3 regions of the Paenibacillus sp. N22P23 genome follow, and region 1 is predicted to be linked to each of the others. Evidence: riboswitches for the same ligand, from Rfam matches in the RefSeq annotation. Region 1 holds a riboswitch; each other region holds the start of a gene.
The links. A riboswitch is a leader RNA that binds a small molecule or an ion and turns the genes downstream of it on or off. The one in region 1 is predicted to bind cyclic di-GMP.

Region 1 (5,718 bases):
AGTGCCATTGCGGAACGAGGGTGCTCGTCCAACATACCTGTAATCATATAAGGAATAATATAGCCCCACTCTTCTTTTTCACGAAGCGTAATCATGTACTTCTCGATCATATCCAGCACCGGACGCACATTGTACTTCGTGTTCTTCAGATGAGCGACAAGCAGTTCAGTTGGGCAGTTGCCTGCAGCGCGGCCCATACCGTATACGGAAGCATCCAGGAACTCGACGCCTTTCTCAACGGAAACGAGCGTATTGGCGAATGCAAGCTGCATGTTGTTGTGCGTGTGTACGCCTAGGCGTTTGCTTGGCAGGTACTTCTGGAATTTGCTGACCAAGTAGTTGAAGTCATTCGGATCCAAGCTGCCATAGGAGTCAACCACGTATACGACGTCGACTACACTTGCTTCGATCAATTCGAATGCTTCTAACAATTGATTCTCCATTACATTGGAGAGCGCCATGATGTTCAATGTTGTTTCGTAGCCGCGGGAGTTGAATACGTTAACCAGCTCCAGCGCCTTCGGCACGTCTTGAATATAGCAAGCTACGCGGATCAGATCGAGCATGCTCTCTTCGCGTGGAAGAATATCGTTCTCATCTACCCGTCCGATATCGACAAGTGCAGAGAGCTTCGTATTCAGCTTCTGCGGGATGACTTTACGAAGGAAGTCGTCGTCCAGGAAACGCCATGGACCAGCATCTTCAGCGCCTTTCAACAGCTTCGGCGAGTTTTTGTACCCGATTTCCATATACTCGACGCCAGCTTCATTCAGCGAGTTGTACAGATGCTGAACGAACTCAACGCTGAAATCCCAGTTATTCACGAGTCCGCCGTCGCGGATCGTGCAGTCGACGATTTTACAATGACTTTTTTTCGAAGCATTCATAGCATTGTGTCTCCTTTTTAGCCAGATCTTGTCTTTTCTACTCATAATACTTGATATTGGCTATGAACGCAAAGTCATTTTTGTCAGAATTGCACTACTCTTCGGATTATAAGGCGCGGAAGGATTTCTTCGTGCTGATCATCGTTTGATCTAATTTATCGCTTAATTTCTCCAGCATGGACGCCAGCTCCGACGATCTGGAAATGAGTTGATGCTGCTCATTGGAGCTGCCCGTCACCATCTTGACGCTGCCCGTTAATTCGGCGGACATTCGGGAGATTTCCTCAATATTGACGCTAAACTGTTGCGTGCTTGCCGACATTTGCTGGGAGGCGCCGGAAATATAATGAATTTGCTCTGCGACGGTTTTAATGGATCTCATAATACGTTCGAATGCGGCTCCCGCATCACAGACGGCTTGGTTTCCCGAAGCTACTTCGTCAATGACTTGATCCATCGATTGAATAGAAGCACGGTTATTCGCCTGAATGTCTTGGACGAGCTCAGCAATTCGCTGGGCCGAAGCGGTGGTTTGTTCAGATAGCTTGCGAACCTCATTCGATACGACCGTGAACCCTCTGCCATGCTCGCCAGCCCGCGCCGCTTCGATTGCCGCATTCAGTGCCAGCAGACTGGTTTGGGATGCGATGTCCGTAATGATGCTTGTTATATCATCTATTTCTTGCGATCGCTGACCAAGCAGCTTCACTTTGGTTGCGGATTCTTGAACGGCATTGCTCGTCGATGTCATCTGCCTGACGGCCTTCTGAATGGCATCATTCCCGTTATCGGCCTCTGTAGCGACCTCACTCGAGAAAGTAGACACCGTAGCTGACGTTTCGGCAATCGTATGAATATCTCGGATCATCTCTCCGATCACTTTCTTACCTGTTTGTGCCCCATGCTCCTGCAAGTTCACCGTTGCATCCACCTGCTGCATCGCTTGTACGATATCTCCTGCCAGAAGATTGAGTGTGGCCGCGTTGCAGCTAAGCTCCTTGGAATTCATGAGCACCTGGTCCGATGTTTCCGTCACGTTCTCGATAATTTGTTTGACCGCTGCTTGAATTTTCTGCTGTTGGGCCGATTCCAGTGCGTTGATGAACGCTCTGCGCGTCACAATTTGATAGGTAACGGCGCCGATAAACAAGATGACAAACACGATGTGAATGGAGACCATGGCCAGCGAGTAATCACTGGTGCCGTAGACGAGCTCAGGGAAAGACAAGAATCCGAGTACATGCTGAAGTGCGAAGATGACGGTGCTGATGAGAAGCATGGCAATGAGGTCGTAGTACAAAATGATGGCGAGTACCATAAAGATGGAGAAGTGGTATTCCACCATGCCGTTACCGCCTGCGATGATGGATATACTGCTGAAGGTGAGCGACAGCGTCATGAGAAGCGGAACGGTCTGCTGATCCTCTTGTAAACGCATGCAAAATCCGGCAAGCAATAAGAAAATAATAGGTAGTGCGAAGAAGGTTTGATTAAGGAAGGCCAGAAGCATAGAACCATTCAGATCTGGTTGATGATCATGGTGCATGGAAAAACCGAGCCAATCGAATGCGTGTACCAGAAGCGATAGAAGTACAATAATTGCAGAAATGAAAAGCATGACACGGTTTTTCTCCCTAAGCATACAACAAGCCTACCTCCTAATATTTGTATACATATAAAAAGAGTCCACCCGTGTTAAGGATGGACTCCTTTTCACTCGGTAACCTGTCCACCATGGCATCTGTTTCGATGCTTTAGGCCTAGGCTTTGCGTCCCAACATTTCCATTGGTTTGCCTTTGTCATATGAATAAGTAGTTGGATTACTATTGTTTTAATTAGGTTAACATGGTTAATTATAGGAGAGAAAAGCACTACTTGTACATAGCGTATTTTGTAATGTTTTGTCGAATTTGTCAGATCATCTCTTCCGCTTTCACGACTTCATCGAACTTGGCAGCTGTTATAAGCCCGCTGCGGATTGCAGCCTCGCGCAGTGTAAGTCCTTCCTTATGAGCAGACTTCGCAATGGCTGCCGCATTCTCATAGCCGATATGAGGATTAAGCGCCGTTACGAGCATCAGCGACTCGTTTAGATGCCGGGCAATGGCTTCCCGATTCGGCTCAATGCCAACCGCACAGTGCTCATCAAAGGAGCGGATCGCATCACTGAGAATTCGGGTCGACTGCAGGAAGTTGTGAATGATGACAGGCTTAAACACATTCAGCTCGAAGTTTCCCTGACTGGCCGCGAAGCCGATTGCCGCGTCATTGCCCATGATCTGACAGACGACCATGGTCAGCGCCTCACACTGCGTCGGATTGACCTTCCCCGGCATGATGGAGCTGCCCGGCTCGTTCTCCGGAATACGAATTTCGCCAATGCCGCAGCGTGGGCCGCTTGCGAGCCAGCGAACGTCGTTTGCGATCTTCATTAAATCCGCGGCGAGCGCTTTAATCGCGCCATGAACGAAGACAATCTCGTCATGGCTCGTCAGCGCGTGGAATTTATTCGGCGCACTTATGAAGTTCTTGCCTGTGAGGCGGCTGATCTCCGCCGAGACTTTCTCACTAAAGCCTGGCGGGGCATTCAGGCCTGTTCCCACGGCAGTTCCACCGATCGCAAGCTCACGCAGCTCCTCCCGGCTTGTTCGAATATTCCGCTCCCCTTTCTCCAGCATCCGAACCCAGCCGCTGATCTCTTGGCCAAGTGTAAGCGGTGTGGCATCCTGCAGATGGGTGCGGCCGATTTTGATGACATCCATGAAGCTTGCACTCTTCTGCTCCAATGTGGATTTTAGCTGCGTAATAGCCGGCAGGACGAGGTCTTCTACCGCAATCAGCGCAGCGATATGCATAGCGGTTGGGAAGGTATCGTTAGAGCTCTGCGAGCGGTTGACGTCATCGTTGGGATGAACGGCTGCCGCATGCCCCTTCTCCTCCAGCAATTGTGCCGAGCGTCTTGCGATCACTTCATTGACGTTCATATTGGACTGCGTGCCGCTCCCTGTCTGCCATACGGCAAGCGGAAACTCATCCTGCCACGTCCCCGCAATCACTTCATCCGCTGCAGCTGCAATAGCTTCAGATTTTTGGGCATCCAGCTTACCCAAGCTTCCGTTCACGGTTGCTGCCGCTTTCTTCAGATAAGCAAAAGCGGTTATTAACTCGCGCGGCATCTTCTCCGTCCCGATCCGAAAATTGTGCAGACTTCGCTCGGTTTGCGCTCCCCACAGCCGGTGCGCTTCAACCTGTATCTCACCCATGGAATCCTTCTCAATGCGAAAATCGTTCATCGCGACTACCTCCTCATGCGAATTGGTTCGGCTTACTCTCTATATAACCTATGAAAGAGGCGATGCATCTACGAGCATGCATCGCCTCTTTCCCATGATTGCCTATTTGCTATCTCGTAATACGGCTTCTACAGCTAAAACTGACTTCTCAGCTCCGGCGGCAGCTCCCGGCTCTTGCGCGTGTTCGAATCCATCGTCACGCATGTAACGGCTGCATCCCCGCACAGTTCGCCTTTCTCATTCACGATCTCCTGTTTGAGTACATAGCTGCTCCGCCCAGCCCGCTCCGGCGTTGTCGTAACCGTCAACCGATCGCCTTGCCTGCATTCCTTACGATAGTTGATATTGATATTAACCGTCACCGTTTGAACACCCATGGCGAGTAACACATCATAGTGCAAGCCTGCCTGCTCATACCACGCTTCCCGTCCCCATTCGAGGTATTCCAAATACTTGGCATTATTGACATGCCCGTTCACATCGATCTCCGTCGAACGGACAATTAGCTCCAGTTTCGCTTGCATCGATCCTCACGCTCCTCCATTATCTCAGCTGCCTCTTACATAACCAGCCCTAGTTGCCTTCATGTTAGCGGGCGATTGTATGTATGTCAAAGGGGTAGAGCGTAGCTTTCCATTGGCTCTCAGTGCCAAAAATCACGCCGATCTGCAGCTGAGAGTCAATAAATCGAACTCTCAGCCTTCTACTAACTAGAATCTCCACGCGAAAGATGCTGAGAGTCCAGAAATCGAACTCTCCACGCCAAATTCACACCGATCTGCAGCTGAGAATCGAGAAATCGAACTCTCAACTTCCAAACCAACTAGAATCTCCAAGCGATTGATGCTGAGCGTGCGAAAAACGAACTCTCAGCGCCAAAATCACACCGATCTGCAGCTGAGAATCGAGAAATCGAACTCTCAGCTTCCAACTAACCTTAATGCTTTGCTGCTAGACGTATGAGACAGGCACAACTCCGAGAACTCTTAGTCGGGATTCTAACGAATCCTGGAAGCCTTATTTGAGCAAAATGACTGGGTTTGAAGTTCTAACGAATCCTGTAGGTCTTATTTCGGTTAGAAATACCTTATTTAGCTGCATTCCCCTCAAATAAGACCTTCACGATTCGTTAGAATTAATTAGTGGTGATTTTCGAGCAAATAACGCTCTCACGATTCGTTAGCCGTATCACCGACAACAATCAGCATAGTTGCTACTGCTGTTGGGGTTGGGGTTGGGGTTGGGGTTGGGGTTGGGGTTGGGGTTGGGGTTGGGGTTGGGGTTGGGGTTGGGGTTGGGGTTGGGGTTGCCGATGGCACAGCAGCTGACATTGCCGCGCTTCCCCCTTAATTGCACACCATCATGCGCAGCAGCTATCACCATCTCCAAAACAGCAAAAAGACCGCCCTCTCCGTACTTGCCGGAGAGAGCGGCCTGTCATTCTACCACTCCGCGAACGAGCCGTCATCGTAGGCTAGTCGTGGGGTGTCCCAGTCGCCTGCGTAGCTGCGTTCAATGAGCGCTTCTTCATTAATTT
Region 2 (5,718 bases), on a different contig from region 1:
AGCCAGGCATCCTGATAAAATAACCCGCGTGCGCCAGCCGTTTGATACCCGCCGCTTAAGCGTCCTTGAATAACCGACGGAAGCAGCATGACCATACCAAGCAAGCCAGCAAACCAACAGCCCCAAGCTATGCGGCTAAGCAGCTGCACTCGTCCTCTTGCCAGCACCTGCCGCAAACCAATAAATCCGGCAAGCGCAGCCGCACAAATCAGAAGCAGAAGCACGGCCTCCTGTGTTGTCGCTCCATAATGCTCAATCAGAGCCTTATCGCCTGAGCCAGCTCCTGCTGTACCGCTTCGCAAGCCTGCATGAACGACAGCACGATACGCTGCTCCTCCGCCAATCAAAGCCCAGCCGCTATATATTAGCCATGCAATGCGCTCCTTGCTCTGCAGCAGCAGGAGTCCGCCTAGCCATACAACCGCAGTCACGAGCCAAGCCCCTCTTGATTCAGTCAGCAGTAAGACTAACACGACAGGCACTACTGCCGCAGCAGCCCCCATAAATGCGCCTACTGCTCTTGCTCTTATTAGCAACAACAAATCGAACATCAAATAGGCTCCTGCTACAGCACCTAGTAAATTCGGATACTGCATGAACCCGGACAATCGAGCTCCAACAGCGGACAGCCTTACATCGCCGGTAGTCATAATGATCTCGGGGAAAACGATCCATCCCATCCAACCCGAAATCGCACCTGCCAGCACAAAAGCACCGGAGCTCTGAATCGCCGCAGAAAGCCACATCCGACGATGCTGCCGCACCACCGTATCGGTGCCAGTACAGAACCAGCTGTACAATGAGATTGCAAAGGCCGCATAAGCCGTCCATCGCAAAGCCTGCTCGAGGCTGCCAAGCGTGGAAGCCGGTCGTTGGAACAACGCTATCCCGTATAACAGCGCAATCGTAAGCAGTCCATAGAACGCCAGGGGTATAACTTCCCTTAGCCGCCTCTCCTCTATCCGAGAATGAGCAGCTAAAGCCGCTCCTACTACGAATAAGCACACGACCATGATGATCCATTCCCACCGATAGAAGATCGTATCAAAGAACATCCCATACCGGTAACCCGAGCCCGCCAGTACAACAGCCACGACAAGCGCGGCTAATCCTGTCAGCCCACTTCGCATAACAACTTCCCCTTTTGCCCGAACCCCATCGTACTTCATGTGTTATTTTTCCAATTGTAACATATTTGTAGGTCGACTATAAAAAAGAAGGCGCTGCCGGATCACCTTCATCCGATCAAACGCCTTCTTATACTTGCAACGCGGAACTCGCGTTTATCTCCCCTTCTTAGCCGTTGCTTTCTCCTGCTTAAGCTTGAAATAGGCTTCAATTTGCTTGCGCAGCAAATACGCTCGAAGCGCCCGTTGCTGCTGCTCGTCCAAATCCAGAAAACGCGCACCGTAAAACTTCCATTCGCTGCTTTCTTCCTTGCGAATAATTTCAACCTTACAATCCAGCTTAAAGCCAAGTGATAAGCTCGCCATGAGTGTATCACCTTTCGCGAGTGTCGGGGGACTCATTAGGGAGAACCCCATGCCGGTATCGCTAATATTTCTTAGCGCTATATCGTAGGTGTCTGTAGCTTCAATGGTCATTTTTTCTCCCTTGGAGCTCTCAACCTCTTGCGAATACGTACGCGAAATCGTTCCCTTCTCCTCGATTTCAATACGCGGCGATTCCCGTTTCTCTTCAAGTCCCGCTAATGAGCGGGCTGGGAAAATAACAGCGATGGAGCCTTCCGCTTTCGCAATAATCGTCGATTGCAGCCGGTGGATGCCAACAGGTGAATAAACAGTCAAACTAACCGGGTCACCGAGCTCGAAGTTTTTGAACTCCGTCAATTCGATCTCCATCATTTCACCTTCTGCATGGGCGAGCACACCCGTGGAAACATAGCCTTCTTTCTCGACCATCGTTCGGCTGTGCAGCAGTGCTTTCATGGCAAAGGTAGGTTTACTTGATCCCATTCGTTCATTCATGCCTGACATTTACTATTCCCCCTTGACATATGTAGAAACGCTCCCGTAACCTTGGTACGGCGTAAAAACAGAAAAAGCGCTTCCTCATGCAATACTGGAGCCGCTTCATTAACCCCGAGCCAGCTCGGGTGTTCATTTCGGCAGTCAGGCTGTCATTCGTTCGCTTATTTGATGAAGAGCGGACGATTAGACCCTGTAACTTTGCGTCCTTACCTTTCGATAAGTTTGCCAGTATCGATGATATGCAGTTGTCAGCAGAATGCTAACCTATCTACAGTTCTTTCACGATCATTAGCTTATGTTGGTCTTTGAGGTCGATCTGATAGGCTGCAGCAGGCGCCGTTCCGTCAGGCTCTCGGATAATCCGAACCGTTGGACGATGAACCGCGAGTGGGTCGTTCATAGCAACGACGGCGACTTGCCCTGAACTGAGCAGTACCGTTGTTGAGACCGGATAGATAGAAATATGCTTACAGAAAATTTTGATTAACTCTAAATCAAAATAGGTGTTTCCTGCAGCAAACAAAAACTCGATCGCATCCGATGGTGTATATCGTTTTCGATGCGGCCTTGGAGAAGTCAGCGCATCATATACATCTGCAATAGCCACGATTTGCGCGTATTCATGAATGGCTTCCCGCTTAAGCTTGCGCGGATAGCCCGAACCATCATAGCGCTCGTGATGCTGCAGCGCGCAGTGGGCCGATAGCAAACTAATATCATGCTGCGCTCGTATGATGTTAAAACCTTCCTCGGTGTGCTTCTCCATGAGGATCCGCTCACTCGGCGTTAATGCAGTAGTCTTGGTTAGAATCTCTTTGGGCAGCCGTGTCATTCCGATATCGAACAACATCGCCCCCATGCCAAGCTCTTCAAGCTGCGTGCGGTTATAACCTCTGGCTAACCCCATTATGCCTGCCAGTATCGTGACATTCAAGGAATGGTGGAACAAATAGCTGTCCGCCACATGGATGCTGGTCAAACTGACCATAACATCCTCACGCCTAATGAGATCCTGCATAATATCGCCGAATACTTTACGGAAGGTACGGCCAAGCTCAGGGGCAATCGTTCTCCCTTTCGTAACCGGCTGATCCATAAGCGAATTCATAGTCTTGTAAATGGTATCCGATGCTGCTTTATGCGTGCTGTCTTGAATAGCCGTAGTTGGCTCTAAGCCCTCTGTCAGGGGATCATCAATGAAAAGCATGTCAATGCCTAAACTAGCCAATCTGTCGATAAATCGTTGATTTAACTCCACACCGGAGCCTAGCAATATGTTCCCATTCTCCTGCATAATAGGGCGAGCTAACTTTTCTCCCGGCTTAACGGAGTTGATGTGAACTTTTCTCATCGGTGTTTATTCCCGCCTTTACCGCTTGCTCACGGATTAAGCTTGTAACGCTGCCGGTTCGGACAACGGCATCTTACGGATATATTTCTCTGCGTACATCCGTTTGTCCGCAGCCTGCAACAACTGGCTAAGCTCCATACCGTTCTCTGGAAACGAAGCATGTCCAATCGATACGGATAAGCGTAATCCGGTTCGCAATGAAATACTAAAAAGCTGTTCATGAATTAGCTTTACGAATCGATCTATTCCTTTGTCATCTGCATAGGGACAAATAATGATAAACTCATCGCCGCCCCAGCGGCCGATAATTTCGCCGTAGTTCGCGCACTCCGTAAGGGTTCCTGCAATCAGCCACAGTGCATGATCACCTTGGCTGTGGCCCATACGGTCGTTGACTTCTTTGAAATCATTGACATCCAGCATCATGACCGTCATTTTCTTCCGTTGGCGTTTGGCCTTCGTCGCCAACTTCTTGAAATTCGTCTCGATGAACCTGCGATTATACAGTCCTGTTAAGCTGTCCAGTATGGAAGCTTCCTTCAAACGATCGTATTTGAGGCCAAGCAGATAACCGATAGGCAAGGCTGCCGCTGCGAAAGCAGCGGTACCGATGAGAGCAGCGAGCGGCGTAGGTGTCTTACTTGCAAGTAGGCTTAAACCCGCTGCAGCTAGTGTTGCTCCACATGATGCCACACATGCTGTAAGACGTCCGTTACGCGACATTCGCAGCCCTCCTTATAAATTAACTACCCGATTACGACCATTGTCTTTGGCCCTGTATAGGGCGGAATCTACCTTCGAGAACAAATCTTTGATATAACCTTTGACATCTTCAATCTGAAGATCGGACTGCTCTTCTACCACAAGCATTCCCATGCTAATTGTTACCGATACCGGAGAACGCCCGCGACCAATTGCAATCTCATTGTTCTGAACAACCTCACGGATTCGCTGTGCCAGCATTTCTGCCTGCTCTCTGTTCGTATGAGGCAAATAAATCGTAAACTCTTCGCCGCCGTAGCGTGCCAATATATCTGTTCTTCGAAGTGCTCCGCGAGCGGCATCTGCCGTTCTCCGTATCACTTCGTCACCGATCACATGACCATACGTATCGTTTACGAGCTTGAATAAATCGATATCAAACAGTAAGAGTGCAAATGGAATCTTGTAGCGGATGTTCGTCAGTACCTCGTGCTCCAACTGCTGCATCAGAAACCTGCGATTGAAACAGCCTGTTAGACTGTCTGTAATCGCCAGTTGTTCCAGCTTGCGATTCGCCTGAAACAGCTCGTCCTGCATATAGATTAGCGCACGGTTACGCTCTTGCACCGAAGAATACTGCTCCTGCGACTTGAAGATAAGAGACTTAAGCTCGGAAATATCTTGAAACGTAATCACTTTCCCGATCCTGCCTTCATTTACAATGATCGGACCAACATGCAGGGAGAAATACTGTTTGTGCGAGTTGTCGTGTTCAATCACAATTTCGGTTTGAATCCGCTGAGCAGGATTCATCCTGTACGTGTAGAGAAATTCATCTTCATTCACTTTGTCGATATTAAACCAAGAAAGCAGTTCCTCCATATTGAGAGGTTCACCGATAACGATTTGCAGGCGAGGACTGACGATCCGGTTCATCTCAATAACATTGTCATGCTCATCCAGCACGATAATGCCTACAGACAACGTATCCATCACATCCTGCTGCGCGATCTTGACCAAGTCTAACGAACGATGCTTCTTTAAGGAGAATACAAAATAAAGATCAGACAACACGATGCCAAGCGACGTAAGGCCAGGGATAACGGGCAGCCACGGATCAAGAATGACGTTGACCACCAAATCCATTAATGGAAATGCCATCATAATAAATATGCCTGTGAGTGCGTTCGCGATTCGTACCCGATCCTGTGACAGCTTGCGCGAGTGATACGCTTTCAGCAAGATGCGCACCGTGTAGACGTAATACGAAATCAGTAAGCCCACCATCGCCCAAAATATAGGACCATAGACCCTCTCGTCATAAGTACTATCTACCGTAGAAACGAAGCCTTCCCACGGATTCCATAACACGCCGATCGAAATGAGTACGGATGGAAGCAGCATATAAACGAGTGTTCGGCGACTCGGCCTGTAGCTGACGTTCACCAGAAATTTCGTAAACAGGAGCCACCCAAAGCCAAGCATCGATAAACCAACAAAGGAAATATTAATGTATATAATCTGGAGGTGTGGTTGATCCGTTGTGTGGACGCCGACTTGGCCGAGCGGCCAAATCATCATGAAGAAGTGAAATAATAGATACACCTTATGCTGTGTTGTGATTACATTGAATGCAAATACATAGATGAAAATGGTGAATAAAAAAAGAAATAG
Region 3 (5,718 bases), on a different contig from region 1:
GGGATAGCCGAAGAGATTCTCCGCTGCCGGATTAATTTCAAAAATGGCTCCTTGATGATCAAACATAATAAGGCAATCGATCGCCGACTCCATGATGGATCCCTTGAGCGACATTTGCTCCGACAGCTTCTTATCCACATTCATCGAGCTGATTAAGCTGACTGCCATAATCACGATGGTGCCAAATGCTACGTAGATCGCCATTTCAATAAAATCCATCGCCTGCGGATCCGTCATACGATCAAGCATATGCCCAGGCATCGTCATCTTAGCCGCTGACATGCCGGTATAATGCATACCCGTAACGGCAATACCCATGATGAAGCCGCTCAGCCAATAATGATTATTTCTGCGGAAGGAGAACAGCAAAGCGACAATCGATGTCATCACGGCAATAAGGACGGAAAGCGAGAAAATATACGGGTTATAGGTAATCGTCAGTCCCGTCAACGCATACATGCCTATGTAATGCATGCCGGTGATGGCAAGTCCCATGATGGTGCCGCCTACGATCAACCTCAGCTTGCCGCTGCCGGAATGGCTGGCAATGCCAAAGCCGATAAAAGCACCGACAATGGAAACGCCAATTGAAACGATAACGGTTACAAAATCATAGGTCACACCGGTTGGAAGGTGAAAAGCGAGCATCGCGATAAAATGCATCGACCAAATCCCAACACCCATGACAACTGCTCCGCCGAACAGCCATCCTCGCTTCTTCCAGCCCTCGGACAACAGAACATGCCTGGTTAAATTCAATGCCGTATACGAAGCAAACAGCGCAATGATAAATGAGAGACATACCAAGAACCAGTTGTAGCTACCTTCAATATGATTATGCACCATTTCGATACCCCCCAGGGAGTGTTACTTGAAACGTCGTGCCCTCTCCCATCTTGCTGGCAATAGAAATCGTCCCGCCATGACTGGAAATGATTTTGTTGCTGATCATAAGTCCAAGGCCTGTTCCCTGCTCTTTTGTCGTAAAGAAAGGTCTGCCCACTTGGTCCAGCATCTCTTGAGGAATGCCGCAGCCATTGTCAGCAATTGTGGTCATGATCTGTTTGCCGACTTGCTCAACGGCAAGTTGAATTTCGCCGCCTTCCGTTGCTTCAATCGCATTCTTGATGAGATTGATGAATACCTGTTTGATTTGACTCTCATCGCAATAGATGAGCAGCTCGGGCTTCGAGAATTGCAGCTCAATGCGGACATTGTTCAGAATGGCCTGTGACTCCAGCAGCGTGTAGACGCCAGCGAGAAGCTCACACAGATTGATTGCTTGAAACCGGCTGATTTGCGGCTTCGCCAGCAAAAGCAGCTCATTGATGATGCCTTCCATCCGAACAACCTCAGAAGTAATGATCGTGACATACTCCATTTTGCTCTTTCCATTTTGAAACAGCTTCATAAATCCTTTAATCGCCGTGAGCGGATTTCGAATCTCATGTGCGATACCTGCAGCAAGCTGACCTGCCATCGACAGCTTCTCTGATTCCACAAGAAACGCCTCTTGCTCTTTACGCTGCGTTAGATCGGTAAAGTTAATGACGACACCGGCTTGCTCGCCTTTGCCTTGCATCGGTGTGATATGATATTCCACCGGGAACGTCGACCCATTCTTACGGCGGAACAGATCGTCCGCAACATATTCAGCACTTCCTGAGCGAGTAGCCTTCTCGATGGGATCCCATTCTTCGCCATCCGTCCTTATGGCCCGCAGCACAACTTTTCGCCCGAGTACCTCAGAAGCCTCAAACCCCGTCAAATTTACAGCGGCTTGATTCCAAAAGATGACCTTCCCCCGCTCGTCCAATCGGTAGATCCCCTCTGCCACGGAATCCAAGATGTGCGAATAGGCTTCATTCATCCGTTTCAGACGTTCTTCGCTTTGCTTCAAGCGGCTGTCAATCATCATGATAACTACAGAATACATACAAATGACGGAGACGATTAAACTGATGCTTATTGCGAGTAAAAATTGATTTTGCGATAATGCCGTAGATTCGCCTGACCCCAGCGATGTGGCGCCGTGCATGAGGGGCATATTGCTATAATGAAGAAATTCAACAGCTCCGGAAAGTAGTAAAGCGTGGACTAACTGCCGCATACGGCTTAGCTTGTGGAATCGATGCTGACTTGTGAATATGAGACACAGCACTACGGCCAGTACGACGATTGAAATGAAACCTGTGGATGACTGATAGTGGAGGGTCGCATGAGCTTTAATGGCTTTCATCCCAATGTAGTGCATCGCTACGATGCCGCCTGTCTGAACCAAACTGCCTAGAATGAGCAAGCCTGTCCGATGTCGCTGCGCAGCACGTTCAAACAAGAGAAGCGCGAGCGTAGACAAGACGATCAGCATGCCCATGGAGAGAAACACATAATTGAAATGATACATAACCTTGACCGGGAAAGGATACGCCAGCAATGCCACAAAATGCATGGCCCAAACCCCGATGCCAAATACAAAGGCAGCACTCATGAGCCAGAAGAAAGTCGTGTAACGGGCTGTATTCATTCGCCGATAAAGATGAAAGAGGATTAAGGAAGAGCTGAATACGAGTACAAAAGATATGGCGACGAGTGCGATGGATGCCATGCCAACCTTCCTCCGGTTTTATTGACTTAGCACGCAGAATGGAAAATGACAATAAAAAAACCATCCGAATAGGATGGATTCCATCTACTCGGCAGCCTTGTCTACCTTAGCATTACGGTGAGTAATGCCTTAGGCCACGGCTTTGCGTCCCATCGTTTCCATATGGTTTGCCTTTTTCTTAGGTATGAAGTTGTAAAATTATTCTAATTGTTCGATTTAATTCTCATTATAGGTATTTTTACGCAACTGTACATAGCGAAAAACAGAGAAGAATGACTTATTTTGTCGAACGAATAAAATATATGTAATATCGTTAATTAAAATAAAAGCCGAGGATGACAACGCCATCCCCGGCTTCATTGTTTGTACTACTATTCGAAGTATACAGCCTTACCCGTACGGGAAGACTCGTAGATTGCTTCAAGAATTTCGGAAACCACAAGCGCTTGCTCTGGTTTAACGAATGTTTCTTTGTCATTCTTAACAGCATCGATCCACATGCTTGCTTCAAGAACTTCTGCAGTTTCGCTCGCGCCTTCATAGAAAGCAACGCCGCCGCTGTTCAGTTCCACTTTGTTTACATACAGGCGGCTGTTATGCTCGCCATTGAAGCGAAGTCCGTCTTTCATGTCAGCGCCTGCTTTTGTACCGCTGAGGGAAACTTTAGCCTCATCGACTTCAAGCGAGTTAAGCGCCCAGCTGGATTCGAGGATAACAGTTGCACCGTTCTCCATCGTGATCATAGCGAAAGCGGAATCTTCAACTGTGAATTGTTTTGGATCCCATGGGCCCCAAGCATTCGCAGAGTTCTCGTTTTGGGACAGCTTGTGATAAGCACGGCCAAGTACTACTTTCGGCTTGTAGTTATCCATCATCCACAATACAAGGTCAAGTGCGTGAGTACCGATATCGATAAGCGGGCCGCCGCCTTGTTTTTCTTCATCCAAGAATACGCCCCATGTCGGAACAGCACGACGACGGATTGCATGTGCTTTAGCGAAGTAAATTTCGCCAAGCTCGCCTGCATCGCAAGCTTCTTTCAGGTAACGGCTGTCTGCACGGTAACGGTTGTTGTAACCGATGCTGAGTTTTTTGCCGGTACGTTGTGCAACTTCAAGCATTTTGCGAGCGTCAGCAGCTGTTTTAGCCATTGGCTTCTCGCAAAGCACGTGCTTGCCAGCTTCCAATGCGTCGATGGAGATAACCGCATGGGAATCGTTAGGCGTACAAACGTGGATAACGTCGATCGACGCGTCTTGAAGCAGTTGTTTATAGTCAGAATATACTTTTGCCTCTTCAGTGCCGTATTTCGCTTTTGCTTGTTCAGCCTTCTCAACAATGATATCGCAGAAAGCTACGATTTCAGCGTCTTTGACTTGGGCCAAACTTGGGAGATGTTTACCGTTGGCGATACCGCCGCAGCCAATAATGCCTACACGTACTTTTGACATTTTAAATTTCTACCTCCATGAGCCTCGAAATGATATAATTTGTAGTATGGTGTCAGCTAGATAGAGAGACACACATTGACTACAGTATAGACAACATGTCCTCAAAAATATAGGCGCTATATAGGTCTGGTTTTATGTGATTTTGTTATTGAAGGGATGGTACCGTGGAATTTTACAATGAAAAGGTCGTTTACGAGAACCCGCTGCTCTCTATAAAAGTGTTTCAATCCCAGCGGAATAACGATCTGTTTATCAATTGGCATTATCATCGAGAAATCGAATTGCTGCTTGTAATCACTGGTGAGCTCGATGTAAATATTGAAGATGAATGCATAAAACTACAAACGGGCGACATCGCACTGATCGGTGCAAGGCAGCTTCATCGTGATCGCAGCATGAGCAGCCCGCTGAATTATATCGTTCTGCAGTTTGATCTGGAGCAATTTATCGACCAAAGCTCCATGCCCTATATGCGATTCTTCTCTGAGACCAAGAACCCGCTCAGCCGGGCTAATTATATTTTCCAAGAAAATGAATCCACACGAGCAGAGGCGTCGGAATGTATCCGCGGCATTCTGCAGGAAGTCACGACAAAGCAAAGCGGGTATGAGCTCGCCGTCAGCATGTACATAAAGAAGCTGCTCCTTCTGCTGATCAGAGGTGATTCCAGGAAAGTGCTTGCTGATCATGATGACTTTGATCGGGCTCGTCTCAGAGGCGTGATCGACTTTGTGGAAGAACATCTGACCGACCGCATCCAGGTCGAAGAAGTATCGAAGCTCGCCAACATGAGCTACTATTATTTTGTTAAGTTCTTTAAGAAGGCGATCGGGATGTCCTTCACAGAGTATGTGAACTATCGCAAGATCAAATGGGCCGAGCGTATTCTGCTCACAAAGGACCTAAGCGTCTCTGAGGTGGGCGACCGGATCGGCATGCCGAACATGGCCCATTTCTATAAAATGTTTAAGAAATATAATGACTGCTCGCCAAAACAATTCCAGAAGAAGATGCTGGAGTGGAACCGCGCCTAGTAGTTATTGACTGTAGGCCAGGCGAATTAGCCGAGCTGATGGAATTGTTGTTTCATGAATGTCAGACTAGCCGGTAATTCTACGTCTAGTCGCTGAAGGCTGCATTCAGCGGAGATCCCGCCCTTATAGCCAGCTGCTGTCAACTGCGCGGCAAAATCCGCATATGGATATTGCCCGGTTCCAGGCGACAGTCTGCCCGTATCTGCGATGTGGATATGCGCAAGCCAGTCCTTATGTACAGTCAACGTGTCCAGCGCTTCGCTATCCTCATCCATATGATAGAAATCAGCCAGCACCCGAATCGAATGATGATTAATTTGTTTCGCAAAATGAACTGCTTCAGCCACGGAACCAATCAGATTGGTCTCTTTCTTGTTCAGCGGTTCAATAGCCAGCGTTACGCCGCTGCCCGTAAACTCCTCTGAAATCCAGCTAAGCAGCGTGAGCAGCTGGTCCTCCGCCCGATTACGCTCCCATTCATCCGGTATGTTGCGTGCTCTCCCGCTTCCAAGAACGGCGATCTTCGACCCGATTTGATTCATCGCTTTCGCTGCGCGGAACAGATAACGCCGAATGCGCTCCGGTTCCACATCCGGACCAACGACTTTAATATCTCCGGGAAAAAACA

Region 2: linked by a shared signal. The riboswitch ahead of AC506A_RS12285 (PilZ domain-containing protein) and the one ahead of AC506A_RS20435 (methyl-accepting chemotaxis protein) in region 1 are both predicted to bind cyclic di-GMP.
Region 3: linked by a shared signal. The riboswitch ahead of AC506A_RS19560 (ATP-binding protein) and the one ahead of AC506A_RS20435 (methyl-accepting chemotaxis protein) in region 1 are both predicted to bind cyclic di-GMP.

Annotation. Positions count from the first base shown of each region.
Region 1 covers NZ_JBXENT010000005.1:24,630-30,347, forward strand. The annotation lists gene AC506A_RS20430 (aldolase catalytic domain-containing protein) at 1-887, opposite strand, end outside; gene AC506A_RS20435 (methyl-accepting chemotaxis protein) at 994-2,529, opposite strand; cyclic di-GMP riboswitch class I at 2,604-2,693, opposite strand; gene fumC (class II fumarate hydratase) at 2,802-4,181, opposite strand; gene AC506A_RS20445 (acyl-CoA thioesterase) at 4,316-4,705, opposite strand; gene dgoD (galactonate dehydratase) at 5,624-5,718, opposite strand, start outside.
Region 2 covers NZ_JBXENT010000002.1:330,947-336,664, forward strand. The annotation lists gene AC506A_RS12280 (O-antigen ligase family protein) at 1-1,130, opposite strand, end outside; gene AC506A_RS12285 (PilZ domain-containing protein) at 1,284-1,997, opposite strand; cyclic di-GMP riboswitch class I at 2,125-2,228, opposite strand; gene AC506A_RS12290 (HD-GYP domain-containing protein) at 2,260-3,342, opposite strand; gene AC506A_RS12295 (GGDEF domain-containing protein) at 3,379-4,065, opposite strand; gene AC506A_RS12300 (histidine kinase N-terminal 7TM domain-containing diguanylate cyclase) at 4,078-5,718, opposite strand, start outside.
Region 3 covers NZ_JBXENT010000004.1:324,188-329,905, forward strand. The annotation lists gene AC506A_RS19555 (bifunctional diguanylate cyclase/phosphodiesterase) at 1-846, opposite strand, end outside; gene AC506A_RS19560 (ATP-binding protein) at 836-2,605, opposite strand; cyclic di-GMP riboswitch class I at 2,693-2,787, opposite strand; gene AC506A_RS19565 (Gfo/Idh/MocA family protein) at 2,977-4,056, opposite strand; gene AC506A_RS19570 (AraC family transcriptional regulator) at 4,221-5,090, shown strand; gene AC506A_RS19575 (sugar phosphate isomerase/epimerase family protein) at 5,117-5,718, opposite strand, start outside.